Regions from separate parts of the Neorhizobium sp. CSC1952 genome, predicted to be linked through region 1. Evidence: predicted binding sites of a transcription regulator. Region 1 holds the regulator's gene; each other region holds the start of a gene.
The links. The regulator PhoB, encoded in region 1, activates phosphate uptake and scavenging genes when phosphate is short. The targets are predictions, from matches to a motif close to TGTCATNNANCTGTCAT.
Positions count from the first base shown of each region.

Region 2: a site for PhoB is predicted at 2,642-2,658, ahead of QTA58_RS21300 (UDP-2,3-diacylglucosamine diphosphatase). Genes of this name have one in related genera too.
Region 3: a site for PhoB is predicted at 2,147-2,163, ahead of QTA58_RS15400 (DUF465 domain-containing protein). Genes of this name have one in related genera too.
Region 4: a site for PhoB is predicted at 1,763-1,779, ahead of ppk2 (polyphosphate kinase 2). Genes of this name have one in related genera too.

Region 1 covers NZ_CP128416.1:1,065,932-1,071,156, forward strand. The annotation lists gene QTA58_RS05525 (aspartate aminotransferase family protein) at 1-571, opposite strand, end outside; gene QTA58_RS05530 (GcrA family cell cycle regulator) at 980-1,513, shown strand; gene QTA58_RS05535 (PACE efflux transporter) at 1,867-2,301, shown strand; gene phoB (phosphate regulon transcriptional regulator PhoB) at 2,321-3,004, opposite strand; gene phoU (phosphate signaling complex protein PhoU) at 3,047-3,760, opposite strand; gene pstB (phosphate ABC transporter ATP-binding protein PstB) at 3,804-4,619, opposite strand; gene pstA (phosphate ABC transporter permease PstA) at 4,634-5,225, opposite strand, start outside.
Region 2 covers NZ_CP128416.1:4,406,453-4,411,677, forward strand. The annotation lists gene dgcA (N-acetyl-D-Glu racemase DgcA) at 1-504, shown strand, start outside; gene QTA58_RS21295 (MFS transporter) at 456-1,616, opposite strand; gene QTA58_RS21300 (UDP-2,3-diacylglucosamine diphosphatase) at 1,777-2,592, opposite strand; gene QTA58_RS21305 (NADP-dependent malic enzyme) at 2,811-5,138, shown strand.
Region 3 covers NZ_CP128416.1:3,172,890-3,178,114, reverse strand. The annotation lists gene QTA58_RS15415 (thiamine phosphate synthase) at 1-505, opposite strand, end outside; gene QTA58_RS15410 (sulfite exporter TauE/SafE family protein) at 617-1,387, shown strand; gene QTA58_RS15405 (metalloregulator ArsR/SmtB family transcription factor) at 1,503-1,763, shown strand; gene QTA58_RS15400 (DUF465 domain-containing protein) at 1,908-2,084, opposite strand; gene QTA58_RS15395 (DUF465 domain-containing protein) at 2,316-2,519, shown strand; gene purE (5-(carboxyamino)imidazole ribonucleotide mutase) at 2,531-3,028, shown strand; gene QTA58_RS15385 (5-(carboxyamino)imidazole ribonucleotide synthase) at 3,025-4,104, shown strand; gene ykgO (type B 50S ribosomal protein L36) at 4,231-4,356, shown strand; gene QTA58_RS15375 (hypothetical protein) at 4,453-5,076, shown strand; gene QTA58_RS15370 (alpha/beta hydrolase) at 5,096-5,225, shown strand, end outside.
Region 4 covers NZ_CP128416.1:2,220,684-2,225,908, forward strand. The annotation lists gene leuC (3-isopropylmalate dehydratase large subunit) at 82-1,503, opposite strand; gene ppk2 (polyphosphate kinase 2) at 1,824-2,738, shown strand; gene QTA58_RS10915 (amino acid ABC transporter permease) at 2,777-3,595, opposite strand; gene QTA58_RS10920 (basic amino acid ABC transporter substrate-binding protein) at 3,599-4,396, opposite strand; gene rplS (50S ribosomal protein L19) at 4,539-5,084, opposite strand.

The sequences.
Region 1 (5,225 bases):
GGATACCGCCCTCGCCCTGGATCGGCTCGATGAGAATAGCAGCCGTCTTTTCCGTGACGACGGCTTTCAAAGCTTCCAGATCGCCGAAAGGCACCTGGTCGAACCCTTCGACCTTCGGCCCGAAGCCTTCCAGATACTTCGCCTGACCGCCGGCGGCGATGGTCGCAAGCGTGCGGCCGTGGAAGGCCCCTTCGAAGGTCACGATATGGAAACGTTCCGGATGGCCCTTCACATACTGGTACCGGCGGGCCGTCTTGATGGCGCATTCCAGCGCCTCCGCACCGGAATTCGTGAAGAACACCTTGTCCGCGAAGGATTTCTCGGCGAGGCGACGCGACAGGGTCTCCTGGCCCGGCACTTCATAGAGATTGGAGGTGTGCCAGACCTTCTCGGCCTGAGCCTTCAGCGCCTCGACGAGATGGGGATGGGCATGGCCGAGCGAGTTGACCGCGACGCCCGATCCGAAATCGAGATATCGCTCGCCGCTTTCCGTCACGAGCCATACGCCCTCGCCGCGTTCGAAGCGCAACGGGGCCCGGGCAAAGGTGTCGAAAAGCGCGGCTTCAGCCATGGCGACATCACTCCTCTAGGCAGTCCGAAAGACCGGCCAAAACGGCCGGAAAAATCAAAAATGCCGCCCAATGGGGCGGCGGGGGCACTATCGGGGTTTAGGGCCCGAATGTCAACAAAGCCCGGCACCTTAGCCGGCTTTGCTAAAGAAACAGGCAGGCGCCTGCATATGTGACAAAAATGACTCTCTCCAACAGCAAGTTGGGGAAAACCAAGAAATCGATTCCTGCAGATTCTCCCGACTCTTGCCACGGAGTCAGCCTCACACTAGGTTAATCGTCAATTACTAGACTGCATGCGGCGGAACTAGTCACCTCAAGCATAGATGTAGTGGGTGTTGCGGAATGATGTCTGCAGCAAAGGTGGAAGGATTCTGCATGCCTGCAACGTCCAAAGGCGGAGAACGGGCATGAACTGGACAGACGAGCGCGTCGAAAAACTGAAGAGATTGTGGTCGGAAGGCTTGAGCGCCAGCCAGATCGCCGCACAGCTCGGAGGCGTGAGCCGCAATGCCGTGATCGGCAAGGTGCACCGCCTCAGCCTGCCGGGCCGGGCGAAAGCCGGCGGCACGGTGGCCACGGGCCGTTCGGCCGCCAAGCGGACCACATCGGCGCCCCGGGCTCCGAACTATGCGTCGCGCGTCGCCACCCGGACCGTCGCCCGCGCGGTCGGCGCAACTCTTCTCAAGGAAGAGATCGAAGTCGAGGCTTTCGAGGAGATGGAATATCGTCCGGCCGCCAATGTGGTGGTGCCGATCTCCCGTCGCCTCGCCCTGACGGAACTCACCGAGCGCACCTGCAAGTGGCCGGTCGGCGATCCGCTCAAGGAAGATTTCCACTTCTGCGGCTGCGACTCCCCGGACAATTCGCCCTATTGCGGCTATCACACGCGGCTTGCCTATCAGCCGGTTCACGACCGCCGCAGGGCGAGTGCCCGGGCCTGACACGAACGCGGCACGAGAATGAATTGAAAGCGGGCTTCGAGATCGCTTCAGACTGCCGACAAAGGTTCGAAAATCTCTGATCGTCTTGCTCAGGCCTGTCCCGAGCATCTGCAAACCATCGATGTTTACAGATCCTCGGCACAAGGCCGAGGATGACGCCGAGCGAGACGCAAGATTTGTCATCAAGCTGAAGCGGGCTTCGAGGCCCGCTTTTTTCGTGTGCATGGCAGCTATGCCCTGCCGCGGCTTGCCGAGCAGTGCGAAAGCACCTATCTCAAGGATGCGAGGACGACCTCCCCCAATATCGGGCCAAAACTCCGGGACGACCCGGAACGAACCCACCGGGGAATATCATGCGCTCGACCCGCGACCGTATCCGCCACGCCATCAGCTTCGAAGTCATCGCGCTTCTCATCGTCACGCCGCTCGGGGCGCTTGCCTTCGGCAAACCGCTCTCCGACATCGGCGTCATCGCAATCGGCGGTGCGACGATCGCGACCGGCTGGAACTATCTCTACAATCTCGGTTTCGACCATCTGATGCGGCGGCTGACCGGCGGCACGCAGAAAACGCCGGCAATCCGCGTCGGCCATGCCATCCTTTTCGAGGTAGGCCTGCTGATCGTGCTTCTGCCCTTCGTCGCCTGGTATCTCGATATCAGCCTGTGGGAAGCGCTGGTCATGGACGTGGCTTTTGCCGTCTTCTACGTCTTCTATGCCTTCGCCTTCAACTGGGCCTACGACCGGCTGTTTCCGCTGCCGGAATGGCAGGAGGCTGAGGCGCGATGACGCGCGCCTCTTCCAGCGATCAGGATTCCATCGAATAACCCGCACCGCGGACGGTGCGGATGACATCCTGCATGTTGGAGAAATTCAACGCCTTGCGCAGGCGCCCCACATGCACGTCGACTGTGCGCTCGTCCACGTAGATGTCGTGGCCCCAGACGCCGTCCAGGAGCTGCGAACGGGAGAAGACGCGGCCGGGCGATGCCATCAGGAACTCCAGCAGGCGGAATTCCGTCGGGCCGAGGCGGACCTCACGGCTCTTGCGATGCACGCGGTGGGTCTCGCGGTCGAGCTCGATGTCGCCGCAGCGCAGAACGCTGGAGAGCACTTCCGGGCGCGCCCGCCGCAGCATCGCCTTGACGCGGGCCATAAGCTCCGGCGTCGAGAAGGGCTTGACCACATAGTCGTCCGCACCCGTGGCCAGGCCGCGGACACGCTCGCTCTCCTCGCCGCGGGCCGTCAGCATGATGATCGGCAGGCGCTCGGTTTCCGGGCGCATGCGCAGGCGCCGGCAGAGTTCGATGCCGGAAACGCCGGGCAGCATCCAGTCGAGGATCAGAAGATCCGGCGTGCGCTCCTGAAGCCTTATCTCGGCCTCGTCCCCCCGCAGGATCGTCTCGACGTCATAACCTTCGGCTTCGAGATTGTAGCGAAGAAGCACGCTCAGCGCTTCCTCATCCTCCACGACAGCGATTTTTGGCAGCATTCTCACCCTGCTCCGTCAGCATTCCGTCATTCGGTGCCGTTTTTACTCGGTAACGGCGCCGAGCGTGTTCGACGTATCGTCCTTCGGACGCTCGCCTTCCGGCTGGGCACCCGTCGTCATGTAGTAGATCGTCTCGGCGATGTTGGTGGCGTGGTCGCCGATCCGCTCGATGTTCTTGGCGCAGAACAGCAGATGCGTGCAGGTGGTGATATTGCGCGGATCCTCCATCATGTAGGTGAGGAGCTCGCGGAACAGGGACGTGTACATCGCGTCGATTTCCTCGTCGCGGATGCGGATCGCTTCCGCCTTCTCGGCGGACCGGCTCGCATAGACGTCGAGCACTTCCTTGAGCTGCACGAGCGCGAGATCGGAAAGGTGCTCGATGCCGCGGGCAAGCTTGCGCGGCACGCCGGTGCCCTGAACCGCGATGACCCGCTTGGCGGTGTTCTTGCCGAGATCGCCGACGCGTTCCAGATCGCCGGCGATGCGCAAGGTGCCGACGATCTCGCGCAGGTCGGACGCCATCGGCTGGCGCTTGGCGATCGTGACGATCGCCTTGTCCTGGATCTCGCGCTCGGCGTGATCCAGGATCACGTCGTCGGAGATGACCTTCTGGGCAAGCGCCGAGTCGGAATTCACAAGCGCGCGTACGGCGTCCGAGCACATCTGCTCGGCAAGACCGCCCATTTCGGAAATGCGGCGGCTCAGATATTTCAGTTCGTCGTCGTAGGCCGACAGGATATGGGTCGATGCCATCTTCTAATCCTCGAAATTGATGTCAGGCGGCACAGCCGGCCGATCAGCCGAAACGGCCCATGATGTAATCCTGGGTGCGCTGGTCGTCCGGGTTGGTGAACATCTTGTCCGTGTCGTTCTCCTCGACCAGCTGGCCGAGGTGGAACATGGCGGTGCGCTGGGACACACGGGCGGCCTGCTGCATCGAGTGCGTCACGATGACGATCGTGTAGTTGGCGCGCAGCTCGTGGATGAGCTCCTCGACCTTGGCGGTCGCGATCGGGTCGAGCGCCGAGCAGGGTTCGTCCATGAGGATGACTTCCGGCGATACGGCGACCGCGCGGGCGATGCAGAGGCGCTGCTGCTGGCCGCCCGAAAGGCCGGTGCCGGATTCATGCAGGCGGTCCTTGACTTCCGTCCACAGGCCGGCGCGCTGGAGGCTCGCCTCGACGATCTGGTCCATGTCGGCTTTGTTCCTGGCCAGCCCGTGGATGCGCGGGCCGTAGGCGATGTTCTCGTAGATCGACTTCGGGAACGGGTTCGGCTTCTGGAAGACCATGCCGACGCGGGCGCGCAGTTCGACGACATCGATCTGCGGATCGTAGATATCGTCCGTATCGAGGGTGATCTTGCCGGTGACGCGGCAATTCTCGATCGTGTCGTTCATGCGGTTGAGGCAGCGCAGGAAGGTGGACTTGCCGCAGCCAGAGGGACCGATAAGAGCCGTCACGGTGTTTTCGCGGACGTTGAGGTTCACGTCGAAAAGCGCTCGCTTCTCGCCGTAATACACGGACACGTCCTTGCCGATCATCTTATGCGAAACATCACTCATCTTCTGGTCCAGCGCCTTTTCAACTGCTGCTTCCGACATCATGTTCATCGTATCTACTCCTTCTACCAGCGACGCTCAAAGCGCCGCCGCAAGAGAATTGCGCCAACGTTCATTACGATGAGGAACAGGAGCAGGATGATGATCGCTCCCGAGGTACGCTCGACGAACGCGCGCTCGGCTTCGTTCGCCCACATGTAGATCTGCACCGGCAGCGCCGTCGAGGGATCGAGCGGCGTGGTCGGATAGTTGGCCACGAAGGCGACCATGCCGATCAAAAGCAGCGGTGCGGTTTCGCCGAGCGCGTGGGCGAGACCGATGATGGTCCCGGTCAGGATGCCCGGCATGGCAAGCGGCAGGACGTGATGGAAGATCGTCTGCATCTTGGAGGCGCCGAGGCCGAGGGCGGCCGCGCGGATCGATGGCGGCACCGCCTTCAGCGCCGCGCGCGTGGCGATGATGATCGTCGGCAGCGTCATCAGGGTCAGAACCAGGCCACCCACCAGGGAAGCGGAGCGCGGCAGGCCGGCGAAGTTGACGAAGACGGCAAGCCCGAGAAGACCGTAGACGATCGAGGGGACGGCAGCGAGGTTGTTGATGTTCACCTCGATCAGGTCGGTGAACCTGTTCTTCGGGGCGAATTCCTCGAGATAGATC
Region 2 (5,225 bases), 1.6 Mb from region 1:
CGCGCCGTCCGCGAAGCGGCTCCAGATTGCCGCCTTATCGTCGATGCCAATGAGGGATGGACCGAGGACAATCTCGCCCGGCACATGGCCGTCGCGGCAGAAACCAACGTGTCGCTGATCGAGCAGCCGTTGCCGGCCGGCAAAGATGCGGCGCTTGCCGGCATCCGGCGCCTGGTCTCGATCTGCGCCGACGAAAGCGTGCACGCCACCAAGGATCTGGCCAGCCTTCGCGACCGCTACGACGCCGTCAACATCAAGCTCGACAAGACCGGGGGCCTCACGGAGGCGCTCGCGATGAAGGCGGAAGCGCAGCGGCTCGGGTTTGCCGTGATGATCGGCTGCATGGTCGGCTCCTCGCTTGCCATGGCGCCGGCCGTGCTGCTTGCGCAGGACGCGGATTATGCGGATCTCGACGGGCCGCTTCTGCTTGCCCGCGACCGGCCGGGCGGCCTTCATTACGAAGGTTCGCTCGTCCATCCGCCGGCGCCCGGCCTCTGGGGCTGAAGCCTGGCCGCAAGCGCGATGATCGCCAGCGCCAGCAGGGACAGGCCGGACATGACGACATAGCTTTCCGGCCCGAACTGTCGGTAAAGGAAACCGGAGAGCACGGTCGAAAGCGCCAGGAACACGCCGTTATAGAAGACGTAAGCGCCCTGCATGGAGGATTCCTGCTCCTCGTTCACCGACTCGACCAGCCGGTGCTGCAGTCCGATATGCACGAAGGCGAAGGTGAAGGCGTGGGTGAACTGCAGCACCAGATAACCCCAGAAGCCGAGCGGCATCGGAAACAGCGTCCAGCGGACCATCGCAACCGCGCAGCCGATGCGCATCAGCGTCCAGGCTGGCACCTTTCGCGCCAGCCAGCCGGCCGCGAAGAAGACGGTGACTTCCGCGACGATCGCCGCACTCCACAATACGCCGATCGAGCCGCTCGAAAAGCCGACCTGCTGCCAATGGATCGTGCCGAAGGTGTAGAACATGCCGTGCGCCGCCTGGGCCAGCGAAGCGCCGATCATCAGCACATGCAGGTCGAACCGCTTGAGGGAGCTCGGGCTGATCGCCTTGTCGGCCGACGGTCCCACCGGCGCCCGCCCCAGCCGCGGCGTAACGAAGGCGGCGGCGATCGTCAGAAGGAAACCGGCCGCCATCATTCCGGGAATGGTATTGATGCCCCAGATACCTCGCAACTCGCCCGCCAGCAGAGCGAACCCCATGAAGGCGATGGAACCCCAGACGCGCATGGAACCGTACTGGAAGCCCCAGCGCCGGACGCCCGTCACGGCAATTGATTCGACGATCGGGGCATAGGGCGCGAAAACCGCCGCCTGGATGCTGACGATCAGCAGCGCCGGCCAGAAACCGTGGGTGAAGAACATCACCAGCGCCGTCAGCAGCGTCAGGCCACCGGACCAGGCGAGCACCATCGTCCGCTCAGGCAGGCGGTCGGCGACATAACCGGAGACCGGCGCCGCCAGAAGCCGGAGAAGAAGCTGCATCGCCAGGACGATGCCGATCTCGACTTCGGTCAGGGCAAGCCCCTCCAGCCAGATCGGCAGATAAGGCAGGATGACGCCGTTCACCCCCAACGGCGCGCCATAAGCGAGCGCGCAGCGCAATTGAAAGAACCGGGGCGCGGAAGGCGCCGCATGTGGAGGAATCACGATTTCACGGGTAGGCTGCTGGAACTTTCAGCTTACCTAACACAGGAGCCGGGCCCTGCCTATGGCAAGAAATAGCCTTCGAGCAGGGTGATCGCCGAACCTGCACAGCCGCTTGTCAGGCGGCCTGCATATCCTCGACGTTCTGCGGCTTCGGCAGTGCCTTGATCTCCGCGGTGGCGTTTATCCGCTGCCAGGAGATCATCTCGAGCGTCCCGTCATGGTGCTCCGCGATCGCCGTGCAGCTTTCCACCCAGTCGCCCGTGTTGACGTAGTGGATGCCGTCCATGTCCTCCATCACGGCGTGGTGGATATGGCCGCAGATCACGCCGTCGACGTCGTTGCGGCGAGCCTCTTCGGCCACGACGCGCTGGAACTCGCCGATGAAGTTGACCGCATGCTTGACCTGCAGCTTCGCCCAGGCGGAGAAGGACCAATAGGGCATGCCGAGACGCCGGCGGATGGCGGCAAGGCCGACATTGATGACGATCGCGGCATCGTAGGCCCAATCCCCGAGATAGGCGAGCAGACGGGCGTTGCGCACCACCACGTCGAACTCGTCGCCGTGCAGGATCAGGTATTTCTTGCCATCGGCCATTTCGTAAATGGCGCGTTCGGCCACTTCGATGCCACCGAAATGCGTGCCCGGGAAGGAACGCAGGAATTCGTCGTGATTGCCGGGAATATAAACGATCCGGGTTCCCTTGCGCGCCTTGCGCAGGAGCTTCTGGACGACGTCGTTGCAGCCCTGCGGCCAGTACCAGTTGCGCTTCAGGCGCCAGCCGTCGACGATATCGCCGACCAGGAACATGGTTTCGGCTTCGTGATAGCGCAGGAAGTCCAGAAGGAAGTCGGTTCGGGCGGCTTTGGAGCCCAGATGCACGTCCGAAATGAAGAGCGTCCTGAAATGCCTTGTTTCCACTTGACCGGTCACGAAGTCGTCCTTTCGCTGCCGCTTCTGCGGTTTCCAAAACCAGACTCGTGTTTCAGGATGATGACAGGCTCCGGCAAAAGCCGCCGCCGCGACCATTCGCCATGCCCCAATTTCCGCCACGACCGCAAATTAGCTGCTGTCGCATCCGGTCGATTGATGTAATGAGGGACGCTCGCCTTTCGACCCAGCAAGACAGAAAAGAAGTGCCAGGAGGGACCATGAACGCCCAGGAAAAACCGAAATCGTCCGCCGTGCCGGTGAGCGGCGATCTCGACGAACAGGCGCTGTTCTTCCATCGCTATCCGCGCCCGGGCAAGCTCGAAATCCAGGCCACCAAGCCGCTCGGCAACCAGCGCGACCTGGCGCTCGCCTATTCGCCGGGCGTCGCGGCCCCCTGTCTGGCGATCCGCGACAATCCGGATACGGCTGCCGATTTCACCGGGCGGGCCAATCTCGTCGCCGTCATCTCCAACGGCACCGCCGTCCTCGGTCTCGGCAATATCGGTCCGCTGGCCTCCAAGCCCGTCATGGAAGGCAAGGCCGTCCTCTTCAAGAAATTTGCCGGCATCGACGTCTTCGACATCGAGATCGACGCCAACGGCATCGATACGATGGTCTCGACCGTCTCGGCGCTCGAACCGACCTTCGGCGGCATCAACCTGGAAGACATCAAGGCGCCGGAATGTTTCGAGGTCGAACGCCGGCTGCGCGAGAAAATGAACATCCCGGTCTTCCACGACGACCAGCACGGCACCGCGATCATCGTCGCCGCGGCGATCCTGAACGGGCTGGAGCTTGCCGGCAAGAACATCGCCGACGTGAAGATCGTCACGTCGGGTGCAGGTGCGGCGGCGCTCGCCTGCCTGCATCTCCTCGTCTCGCTCGGCGCCAGACAGGAGAATATCTGGGTCCACGACATCGAGGGTCTCGTCTATGAGGGCCGCACCGAACTCATGGACGAATGGAAGGCCATCTACGCCCAGAAGAGCGACAAGCGCGTGCTTGCCGACAGCATCGGCGGCGCCGACGTCTTCCTCGGTCTGTCCGCCGCCGGCGTCCTGAAGCCCGAGCTGCTCGCCCAGATGGCGGAAAAGCCGCTGATCATGGCGCTCGCCAACCCGACGCCCGAAATCATGCCCGAGCTTGCCCGCGCCGCCCGACCCGATGCGATGATCTGCACCGGCCGCTCGGATTTCCCTAACCAGGTCAACAACGTGCTGTGCTTCCCTTACATCTTCCGCGGCGCGCTCGATTGCGGCGCCCGGACGATCAACGAGGACATGAAGATGGCGGCCGTGAAGGCGATCGCGGCGCTCGCCCGCGAAGAAGTCTCGGACGTCGCCGCGCGCGCCTATTCGGGCGACACACCGGTCTTCGGACCGGACTATCTCATCCCCTCGCCGTTCGACCCCCGTCTCATCCTGCGCATCGCCCCGGCCGTCGCCAAGGCTGCCGCCGAGACCGGCGTCGCTTCCCGGCCGATCCACGATTTCGACGCCTATCTCGATCAGCTGAGCCGCTTCGTCTGGCGTTCCGGCTTCGTCATGAAGCCGATCTTCAACGCCGCCAAGAGCGCCGAGAAGAACCGCGTCATCTTTGCGGAAGGCGAAGACGAACGGGTGCTGCGCGCAGCCCAGGTTCTGCTCGAAGAGAAGACCGCCACCCCGATCCTGATCGGCCGTCCCTCGGTCATCGAGGCGCGCCTGAAACGCTTCGGCATCCGCATCCGTCCGAATGTCGATTTCGCCGTGGTCAATCCGGAAGACGACCCGCGTTACCGCGACTATGTGGACGACTATTTCGCGCTGGTCGGCCGCGAAGGCGTCAACCCGGAAGCGGCGCGCACCATCGTGCGCACCAACAACACGGTCATCGGTGCGCTCTCGGTCAAGCGCGGCGAAGCGGATGCGCTGATCTGCGGCGTCGAGGGCCGCTACGACAAGCATCTGAGCGACGTGGAGCAGATCATCGGCAGGCGCGCGGGCGTCTGCGCCTTCTCCACCCTCAGCCTGATCATCTCGCAGCGCGGCACGATCTTCTTCACCGACACGTTCGTCAACTACAATCCGAGCGCGCAGGAGATCGCCGAGATCACCGTTCTCGCGGCGGAGGAAATCCGCCGGTTCGGCATCGTCCCGAAAGCGGCGCTGATCTGCCATTCGAATTTCGGCTCGCGGGATTCGGAAAGCGCCCAGAAGATGCGCTCTGCGCTCAAGCTGGTGCGCGAACGGGCGCCGGACCTGGAGGTCGACGGCGAAATGCAGGGCGGCTCGGCTCTTTCGGAAGTATTGCGCAAGCGCGCCATGCCGAACAGCTCGCTCACCGGCGAGGCCAATCTCCTTGTCTTCCCGAACCTCGATGCCGCCAATATCTCGCTCGGGATCGTGCGCAACATGACCGACGCGCTGCATGTGGGACCGATCCTGCTCGGCGCGGCAATGCCGGCGCATATCCTTTCGCCGTCGGTCACGTCGCGCGGTGTCGTCAACATGGCGGCGCTTGCGGTCGCGGAGGCATCGCAGCCCAATCTCGACGTGCAGCCGTAGATTCGACGTTCCGGGGCAAGGCGGGCGGGCTCTCCCGCTGAGTTTCGACGGGTCGCAAGGCACGCCTTATGATATTGTCAACCGGCG
Region 3 (5,225 bases), 2.1 Mb from region 1:
CGCTGCCGCCCATGACGATGCAGGGGATTTCCACCATGGAAGCCCACCATTCGCCAAGCGCGAGGTTCTTCGGATGCGCCTCCGGCTTGATGTCGCCGTCGAGCTTGCCGAAGAAGATATAGTCGGGCCTGAGTTCGCCGATCTCCAGCGCCTGGTGCCTGTCCGCCGCACCGCCGGCGCCGACGATCAGCTTCGGCACGAATTTCCCGATCGCCTCTTCCAGCTCCGTCAGCGTGCCCGCGAGATGCAGCCCGTCGGCCTTCACCCGGCCCGCGACGCGGCTGTCGCCGGCGATCAGGGCCGCGGCACCCGCCGCCTGGACGATCGGCACCAGCGTTTCGGCCCGCTTCTGGAACGCCTGGTCGTCGAGACCGTATTGGGGAAGAACGACCGACGCCACGTCGCCGCCCGAAAGCGCCTCTTCGAGCTGCCTTGCAATCTCTGCGGCATCATCGCCCTCCGGCACGATCAGTACGAGGCGGCAACGGTCTTCCAGTCCGGTCATAATCTTGTCCTGTCAGGCGGATGTTCATGAAATCCGCACTCGTCTTCTGTCCGCAAATTCGATAGACCGGACCGACCGAAGGATCAACCGCCCCGCCTCATCGAACTCTTCATGCCCGATACGCTCAGCCTCGCCTTTTTCGCAGCCGCCATTCCGGCCGTCCTCCTCGTCGGCCTTTCGAAGGGCGGCATCGGCGGCGCGATCGGGCTTCTCGGCGTGCCGCTCATGTCCATGGCGGTCGATCCCGTCAAGGCGGCCGCGATCTTCCTGCCGATCCTGATCGTCATGGATATCGTCGCGCTCTGGTCCTGGCGCAACCACAACGACTGCAAGACGCTTCTGATGATCCTGCCGGGCGGCATCATCGGCATTGCGCTCGGCTGGGCGACGTCGGCTTACGTTTCCGACGATGCGCTCCGCCTCGTCATCGCCACCGCGACCATTCTCTTCACGGTCCGTTATTTCTGGCAGGTCTACGGCCCCCGTTCGGATAGATTCGCGGCGCCCCTGCCCCACCGTCCCGTGGCCGCCACCTTCTGGGGCGCGCTTTCGGGATATGCGAGCTTCGTCGCCCATGCGGGCGGCCCGCCCTTCCAGATCTACGTCCTGCCGATGCGGCTCGACCCGAAATCCTATACGGGCGCCAGCATCCGCTTCTTCGCGATCGTCAATGCCGTGAAGGTCATCCCCTATTTCTTTCTCGGCGCGCTGGACCGCGAGAACCTGACGATCTCCATGACGCTCCTGCCGGTGGCGCTGGCCGCCACCATGCTGGGCGCCGCGATCGTCAAGCATCTGAAATCGGAAGTGTTCTATCCCATGACCTATGGGCTGGCCTTCCTCGCCGGCCTGAAGCTGCTCTGGGACGGCCTGCCCTTCTGACCGGATCCGGCACTCGCGCGATCGCTAAAAAAGCAACGTAAAAATAAGGCGGGGGACTTTGCTGCAACGCACAATAAATCTTGCCGTTACCATGCGTTTACCGTAAGTTCGGTGCATGACGACCGTTGACCCCTTCGCAGCCATCGCTGATCCGAACCGGCGCTATCTGCTGGAAGAATTGCGGCGCGCGCCGAAAACCGTCAACGAGCTCGCCCAGGGCCTGCCGATCAGCCGGCCCGCGGTGTCGCAGCATCTGAAAGCGCTGCTCGACAGCAATCTCGTGACGGTGACGGCAGAAGGCACGCGGCGCATCTATTCCGTCAATGCCAAAGGCTTCGACAGGCTCAACCTGTGGCTGGATCAGTTCTGGTCGTGACGTTGAGGTTTGCAAGTCACATGTGGGATCAACGGACCACGACCAGAACCTAATTTTCAATGTTTCTGGATTGTTTTGCCGCTTCCTGAAATGCCCCTTACTGATCGTTACCGAGGCGTGCGGCGCATTCTCCTGTTTTGGGAATTAGTGACGCGTAGAGGCTTTTAGCCGTTGCATCTCATCTTTGATGCGCAACTTGCGGCGCTTGAGTTCGGCGATTTCACGGTCGTCGGCGGAGGGGGACGCGAGAATTGCCTGGAGCTCCTCCTCCAGAGCGCCGTGCTTCCTTTCAAGCGATGCGATATGAGCCTGGACGGTCATGTGGCATGTTCCTTCCTTGGTCACCTGCCCCGGCTTTTACCCTTGGCCGAGGCTTCAGGTTTGCGACGGAAGTGTGACACGATCGGCCGCGTTTGTCGAAGGAGAAATCATGGTTAGAACGGGGCAAATTCGTGACTTTGTCTAACTAGCCGTTAACGCGGTTTGGTGGTAGAGGCTTGCGGACATTGCCGGCCGCCGCTGATATGGCCGGGCGCGAGAATGGGGACTAAGATGGCTGATCAGGAACAGGCGGATATCCGGCTGGCGCTCGCAAAGCTCCGTCAGGAGCACGAAGATTACGACGCCGCCATCAACGCCATGATCCAGGTCGGCTGCGATGCGCTGAGGGTTCAGCGCATGAAGAAGAAGAAGCTGGCGATCAAGGACAAGATGAGCCAGCTCGAGGATCAGATCATCCCCGACATCATTGCATGAGGGTTACCGATATGGCCGAAAGACCCGCCGTCGCGATCATCATGGGCAGCCAGTCCGACTGGGAGACCATGAAGAATGCCGCCGATACGCTGGATGCGCTCGAGATCGACTACGAGGCGCGCATCATTTCGGCGCACCGCACGCCGGAGCGGATGATGGAATTCGCCAGGGGCGCCCGCGCCGAAGGCTTCCAGGTCATCATCGCCGGCGCCGGCGGTGCCGCGCACCTTCCCGGCATGACCGCCGCCGTGACCCCGCTGCCGGTCTTCGGCGTGCCGGTGCAGTCGAAGGCGCTGTCCGGCCAGGACAGCCTGCTGTCGATCGTCCAGATGCCGGCCGGCATCCCGGTCGGCACGCTTGCGATCGGCAAGGCCGGCGCCATCAACGCAGCGCTGCTCGCCGCGGCCGTGCTGGCGCTCAACGACGACGAGATCGCCGACCGGCTGGACGAATGGCGCGCCCGCCAGACCGCCGCCGTCGCCGATTACCCGATGGACGAGGCCCCATGACGGTCCGCACGATCGGCATCATCGGCGGCGGGCAGCTCGGCCGCATGCTGGCCATTGCCGCAGCCCGGCTGAACTTCCGTACGATCATCCTGGAGCCGCAGGCGGACTGTCCGGCCGCCCAGGTCGCGAACGGACAGATCGTCGCGGCCTATGACGATCCGGCGGCGCTCGCCGAACTCGCCGGCCGCGCGGACGTGGTGACCTACGAGTTCGAGAACGTGCCGGTCTCGGCCGCCGAGGCGCTGCAGCGCTCCGTTCCGGTCCATCCGCCGGCGAAAGCCCTCGACGTCGCGCAGGACCGCCTGACAGAAAAGCGCTTCCTCAACGGCTGCGGCATCGAGACCGCCAGATTCCATGCCGTCGACAGCCAGGCCGACCTCGAAAAGGCGCTCGTCGATTTCGGCGGCAAAGGCGTGCTGAAGACCCGCCGGATGGGTTACGACGGCAAGGGGCAGCGCGTCTTCCGCTCGCCCGGCGAGAGCCCGGCCGGCGCTTACGACGCGCTCGGCGGCGTGCCGCTGATTCTCGAAAGCTTCGTCCCCTTCGAGCGCGAGGTCTCCATCATCGCCGCAAGATCCGCGGACGGCACGGTCCTCTGCTACGATCCGGCCGAGAACGTCCACCGGAACGGCATCCTGCACACCTCCACCCTTCCCGCCCGCATTTCCGATGCGACGGCTAAGACGGCGCGCGAATCGGCCGGGAAACTGCTCGCAGCGCTCGGCTATGTCGGCGTCATCGGCATGGAGTTCTTCGTGATGGCCGACGGCAAGCTGATCGCCAACGAGATCGCTCCGCGGGTCCACAATTCCGGCCACTGGACGGAGGCCGCCTGCGTCGTCTCGCAGTTCGAGCAGCATATCCGCGCCGTCGCAGGCCTGGTCCTCGGCAGCTCTTACCGCCATTCCGACTGCGTGATGACCAACCTCATCGGCGACGACATTCTGCAGGTTCCGGCGTGGCTCGCGAAGAAGGACGTGCTCGTCCATCTCTACGGCAAGACGGAATCCCGCCCCGGCCGGAAAATGGGCCATGTGACGGAATTGAAAGGCCCGAAAACATCGTCACAAGGTTGACATGCAGATTGGCTCGGGTTATCTGCACGGCCAACTTGAGAGCGCGCCCCTCCAAGAAACAGGCGGCGCGCTTTTGATTGATAGGACAAGCGGCTCTCAGAGCCCACAGACTGCTGGACCAGAACAATGAAGATCAAGAACTCGCTCAAGGCGCTGAAGGCCCGTCACCGCGATAACCGCCTGGTTCGCCGCAAGGGCCGCATCTACATCATCAACAAGCAGAATCCGCGCTTCAAGGCTCGTCAGGGCTGATACGGCTGCGGCCCCGACATCCGCGGGGCCGATCAAATTGTCGATAGCGCGATAAATCGGGTTTGAACTTCGGCGCAGGCGGATTACCTTATCCGCATGCGCTATTTTCGTTTCAGCCCCCTCGTTGTCGCCGCGACGCTCGCCGCTTCCTCCGCTCTCGCCCAGACGGCTGCGCCTTCGCCGCCGGCCGCAGCCCCGCCCGCAGGAATCCAGGCCGCCCCGGCATCCGCTCCGAAACCGGCCAATCCGCTCGACCCGCTGTTCGAGGCGCTGAAGCGCGAACGCGATGCGGACAAGGCGCGCGGCATCGCGACCCAGATCATGACCGACATGAACCAGTCGGGAAGCGCCACGGTCGATCTTCTCATGCAGTGGGCGGCGACCGCGATCAAGGAGAAGCGCAATGCCGCAGCGCTCGACTTCCTCGATCAGGTGACGCTCCTCGATCCCGCCTATCCGGAGGGCTGGAACCGCCGCGCGACGCTGCACTACACCATGGGCAACAGCCGCAAATCCATGGCCGACATCGCCGAGGTGCTGAAGCGCGAACCGCGCCATTTCGGAGCGATCGCCGGCATGGCGGGCATCCTGATGGAGAACGGCAGGGACGAACTGGCGCTGAAGGCCTGGGAAGATTACCTCGCCGTCTATCCGGCCGACCGCGATGCCCAGGAAGCCGTGACGAAACTCTCCGAAAAGATCGCCGGCAACCGGACCTGACCAGGGTCGGCAATCGTTCATGGTGATCCTGCCACTCGCCATCATCGGCATCGTCGCCCTGGCTTTCGGCTTCACCGCCTGGAAGGCCAAGGCGATCGAGACGGAATTCCCCAACACCGGCGAACTGATCGATGTCGGCGGCTTTCGTT
Region 4 (5,225 bases), 1.2 Mb from region 1:
CTCCTGTCGCGCCTGCTTGCCGCATCAGACAAAAATGCCGCCCTCGAAGGGCGGCATCGTTCGGTGATCGCGGCAGTTGGATCACTTCCATTCGCGGATGTCGACGAAATGGCCGGCGATCGCGGCTGCGGCGGCCATGGCCGGCGAGACGAGATGGGTGCGGCCCTTGTAGCCCTGGCGGCCCTCGAAATTGCGGTTCGAGGTGGAGGCGCAGCGCTCGCCCGGCTTCAGCCGGTCGTCGTTCATCGCAAGGCACATGGAGCAGCCCGGCTCGCGCCATTCGAAGCCGGCATCCTTGAAGATCCTGTCGAGGCCCTCGGCTTCGGCCTGCTCCTTGACGATGCCCGAGCCCGGGACGATCATGGCGGAAACGGTCGAAGCCACCTTCCTGCCCTCGACGACCTTGGCGGCTGCGCGCAGGTCCTCGATGCGGCCGTTGGTGCAGGAGCCGATGAAGACGCGGTCGACCGCGATATCGGTCATCTTGGTGCCGGGCTTGAGGCCCATATATTCCAGCGCGCGCCACTTGGAAGCGCGCTTCGTCTCGTCCTGGATGTCGTCCGGATTCGGAACGGTGCCCTGAACGGAAACCACATCTTCCGGCGAGGAGCCCCAGGAGACGATCGGCGGCAGGTTGGCGGCGTCGAGCACCACGACCTTGTCGAAATGCGCGCCTTCTTCCGTGTGCAGCGTCTTCCAGTAGTCGAGCGCCATGTCCCAGGCCTTGCCCTTCGGCGCGCGCGGCTTGTCCTTGATATAGGCGAACGTCGTCTCGTCCGGCGCGATCAGGCCGGCGCGGGCGCCGCCTTCGATCGTCATGTTGCAGACGGTCATGCGGCCTTCCATGGAGAGCGAGCGGATCGCTTCGCCGGCGAATTCGATGACATGGCCGGTGCCGCCGGCGGTGCCGATCTCGCCGATGATGGCGAGGATGATGTCCTTGGCGGTGACGCCCGGCGGGAGCTGGCCGTCGACGCGCACCAGCATGTTCTTCGCTTTCTTCTGCACCAGCGTCTGGGTGGCGAGGACGTGCTCCACTTCGGACGTGCCGATGCCGTGCGCCAAGGCGCCGAAAGCGCCGTGGGTGGAGGTGTGGCTGTCGCCGCAGACGATCGTCATGCCGGGCAGCGTGAAACCCTGTTCGGGGCCGACGATATGGACGATGCCCTGGCGAACGTCCTTCTCGGAATAATATTCGACGCCGAAATCCCTGGCGTTCTGGGCGAGCGCCTCGACCTGGATGCGGCTTTCCTCGTTCTTGATGCCTTCGTGGCGGTCGGCGGTCGTGGGTACGTTATGGTCGACGACGGCCAGCGTCTTTTCCGGCGCGCGGACCTTGCGGCCGGCCATGCGCAGGCCTTCGAAAGCCTGCGGCGACGTCACTTCGTGCACGAGGTGACGGTCGATATAGAGGAGACAGGTGCCGTTTTCGTCTTCGGAGACGACGTGGTCGTCCCAAATCTTGTCGTAAAGGGTCCGAGGGGCAATGCGCTGTGCGCTCATGGCTGCTATCCGTAAAGCTGAATGGAACGAGGGATGTCTGTGCGGCAGCTGCCGGCTGCCTGAAGCTGAGAAGATCAGCTAAGTCGGTCGCAAAGCGCCCCGGATACGCGCGCGAAGAAGCGTGCCGGCAGGCGCTTGTGGTCCTGCAGCACGATGAACTGGTTCGCGAGGCATCCGAATTTCGATCCCATGGCCTCGCCATAACAGTTTTCCGCAAAATCGGCAATCGGTTTGCATCGGCGGAGACCTGTCGCATCGCTGTCATAAAGTTTTCGCGGAAACGTGCTTGATCTCGTCTTCAGAACGGAGGGATGCTCAAGATGTCCGAACCCATGGAAGACCAGCTCAGCCGCATCAAGGACGAGATCGCCGACAGCTTCGATGAAGAGCTGGAAATGCAGATGGAGGAGGACCGGCTGGACGAGCTGGTGGCGGAAGGCATGTCGGAGCCCGCCGAACCGACGCTCGACCGCCGGATCTATTTCCGCGAGCTCTTCCGTCTCCAGCACGAGCTCGTCCGCCTGCAGGACTGGGTCCAGTACAAGAAGCTGAAGATGGTCGTGCTCTTCGAGGGCCGCGACTCGGCCGGCAAGGGCGGCGCCATCAAGCGCGTCACCCAGCGCCTCAATCCGCGCGTCTGCCGCGTCGTGGCGCTTCCGGCGCCGACCGAGCGGGAGCGGAACCAGTGGTATTTCCAGCGTTATACGCCGCATCTGCCGACGGCCGGCGAAATGGTGCTGTTCGACCGCTCCTGGTACAACCGCGCCGGCGTCGAGCGCGTCATGGGCTTCTGCACCAAGGACGAGCTCGAAGAATTCTTCCGCTCCGTGCCGGAATTCGAGCGCATGCTGGTGCGCTCCGGCATCATCCTCGTCAAATACTGGTTCTCGATCACCGACGAGGAGCAGGAATTCCGCTTCAAGATGCGCATCCACGATCCGCTGAAGCAGTGGAAGCTGTCGCCCATGGACCTCGAAAGCCGCGTTCACTGGGAGGAATATACCAAGGCCAAGGAAGAGATGCTGGAGCGCACCCATATTCCGGAAGCGCCCTGGTGGGTCGTGCAGGCCGTCGACAAGAAGAAGGCGCGGCTCAACATGATCGCCCACCTTCTTTCGCAGGTGCCGTATGAGACCGTTCCGAAGGAACAGATCGTGCTGCCCGAGCGCGTCCGCCACGACGACTACATACGCCATCCGGTGCGGCCGGACATGTACGTGCCGGACGTCTATTGAACCTGATGGAGACGGCGGCGCTTCCGACGCCGTTCCGGTCATCGCTCGATCCGCCTGCGCATCCGGCGCTCGATGCCGCGCAATGCCAGCGACAGGCCGATCGTCAGCAGCAGGTAGATATAGGTGACGATCGAATAGGTCTCGAAGAAGCGGAAGGAGCCGGCGGCATAGACCTTGGCCATCTGGGTTATGTCGGCGACCCCGAGCACCGAGACGAGCGAACTGTCCTTCACCATCGCGACGAAGTCGTTGGAAAGCGGCGGGAAGATCATCCGCATCGCCTGCGGGAAGACGATCAGCCGGAAGCGCTGGAAGCGCGTGAAGCCGAGCGCTTTGGCCGCCTCGATCTGCCCTTCGTCGACCGACTGGAACCCTGCGCGAAAAATCTCGGCGATGAAGGCGGCGTAACCGATCATCAGCGCGATCACCGCGCGCCAGAGTAGCGAGACATCGCGTACGAGCAGGGCCTCCATCCAGCCGCGCTCGATCAGCGGGCCCAGCGCCCAGTTCCAGAGTGCCACCAAACCCGGCGCGCCGACGAAGGCGATATAGAAAAGCAGGACGAGGATCGGAATGCCGCGGACGAGTTCGACATAGAAGCGGGCAACCTGTCTGAGAACGATGCTGCCCGACAATCCGGCGAGCGCGATCGCAAGGCCCAGCAGCGTCGCCAGCGAAAAGGCTGCGAGCGTCACGCCGATGGTGATGCCGATGCCCTTGGCGACGACGCCGAAGACCTGTGCGTAGAGATCGTTGAACGCGATGACGGCCGCGAGCCCGAGGCAGAGCACACCGAAGGCGGCCAGCCACCAGGGAAAATCTCCCGGCTCTTCGGTTTTCCGGCGCGGAGGCGCCATGCCTTACTGGCCCATCGTGTAATCGAGGAACCACTTCTTGTTCAGCGCATCGAGCGTGCCGTCGGCCTTCAGCGCCGCGATCGCCGCATTGACCGGCTGGACGAGGTCCGACCCCTTCTTGAAGATGAAGCCGAAATCCTCCGCGCCGAGCGGCTCGCCGATGATTTTCAGCGAACCGCCGGAAGCCTTCACATAGCCTTCGCCGGCGGTGCTGTCGGTCAGAACGAGATCGACGTCGCCCGCCTTCAGCGCCTGCACCGTCGCTCCGAAGGTCTCGAAGAGCCTGATGCGCGGGTTCTGCTCGTTGCCGTCGAGGACCCCGTAGACCGCCGTGTAGAACGGGCTCGTTCCGGGCTGCGCGCCGATCAGGCCGTTTTTCAGGGCGGCAAAGCTTTCGGCATCGGTGAAACGCGTCTCGTCGCCGCGCACCAGCATGAGCTGCTGCGAGCGCATGTAAGGGTCGGAGAAGTCCACCTTTTCCTTGCGGTCGTCCTTGATGGTGATGCCGGTCATGCCGATGTCGTACTGGCCGTCGGAGACCGCCTGGATCATCGCGTCCCAGCTCGTGTTCCGGTACTCGGCCTTGAAGTTCAGCCGCCTGGCGATCTCGTTCATCGCGTCATATTCCCAGCCGATCGCGCTGCCGGATTTCGGATCGACGAATTGCAGCGGCGGATAGGCGTTTTCCGTCACCACCACGACGGCACGTCCCTTGAGGTCCGGCAGCCCGTCGGCGGCGCCGACCGCCGGGGCAAGAACGAGCGCGGCAAGGCAGGCGAGAAAGGCGCGGCGGGCAAGCATCGGAAACTCCCTCAAGGATCGATCGGCCCGAAAATCTCACATTTCAAAAGCGGATGGCAAGGAGCGTCATTCTGCAACGGTTCCGTGAAAACAAAAAAGGCGACCCGAGAGCCGCCTTCTTTCGAAAAAGATCGTCCGAGGCTTATTCGGCAGATGCTTCCGCAGCCTTGGCTGCCTCGGCAGCTTCCGCCGCGGCCTTTGCTTCTGCGGCTTCCGCTGCTGCCTTTTCGGCGGCGAGAGCCTGAGCGGCTGCGACCTTCTCGGCTTCGATGCGTGCCTTCTCGTCGGCAACGGCCTGGCGCTCGGCTTCGTTCAGCTTGCGGGCGCGGGTGCCGGTGTTCTCGACGATACGGGCCGACTTGCCGCGGCGATCGCGCAGGTAGTAGAGCTTGGCGCGGCGGACCTTACCGCGGCGGACGACGTCGACGCTCTCGACGAGCGGAGAATAGACCGGGAATACGCGCTCGACGCCTTCGCCGTAGGAGATCTTGCGAACGGTGAAGTTCTCGTTGAGGCCGCCGCCGGAACGGGCGATGCAGACGCCTTCATAGGCCTGCACGCGGGTACGGCTGCCTTCCGTCACGCGGACGTTGACGCGGACGGTGTCGCCCGGGGAGAATTCGGGAAGCGTGCGCTTGGCTTCGATCTTGGCGACCTGTTCGGCCTCAAGCTGCTGAATGATGTTCATCTCTCAAACCTTCGGTTCTTCTGAAACAGCCAGAGCGCTCGATATACCTTTGGTCAAAGCCTCGGGATTTGCCTTGGCGGCAGAGCGGATTCGCCATTCTTTGTTGCTGGTCGACGGGAGGGTTTCCCATTTCCGCGTGCG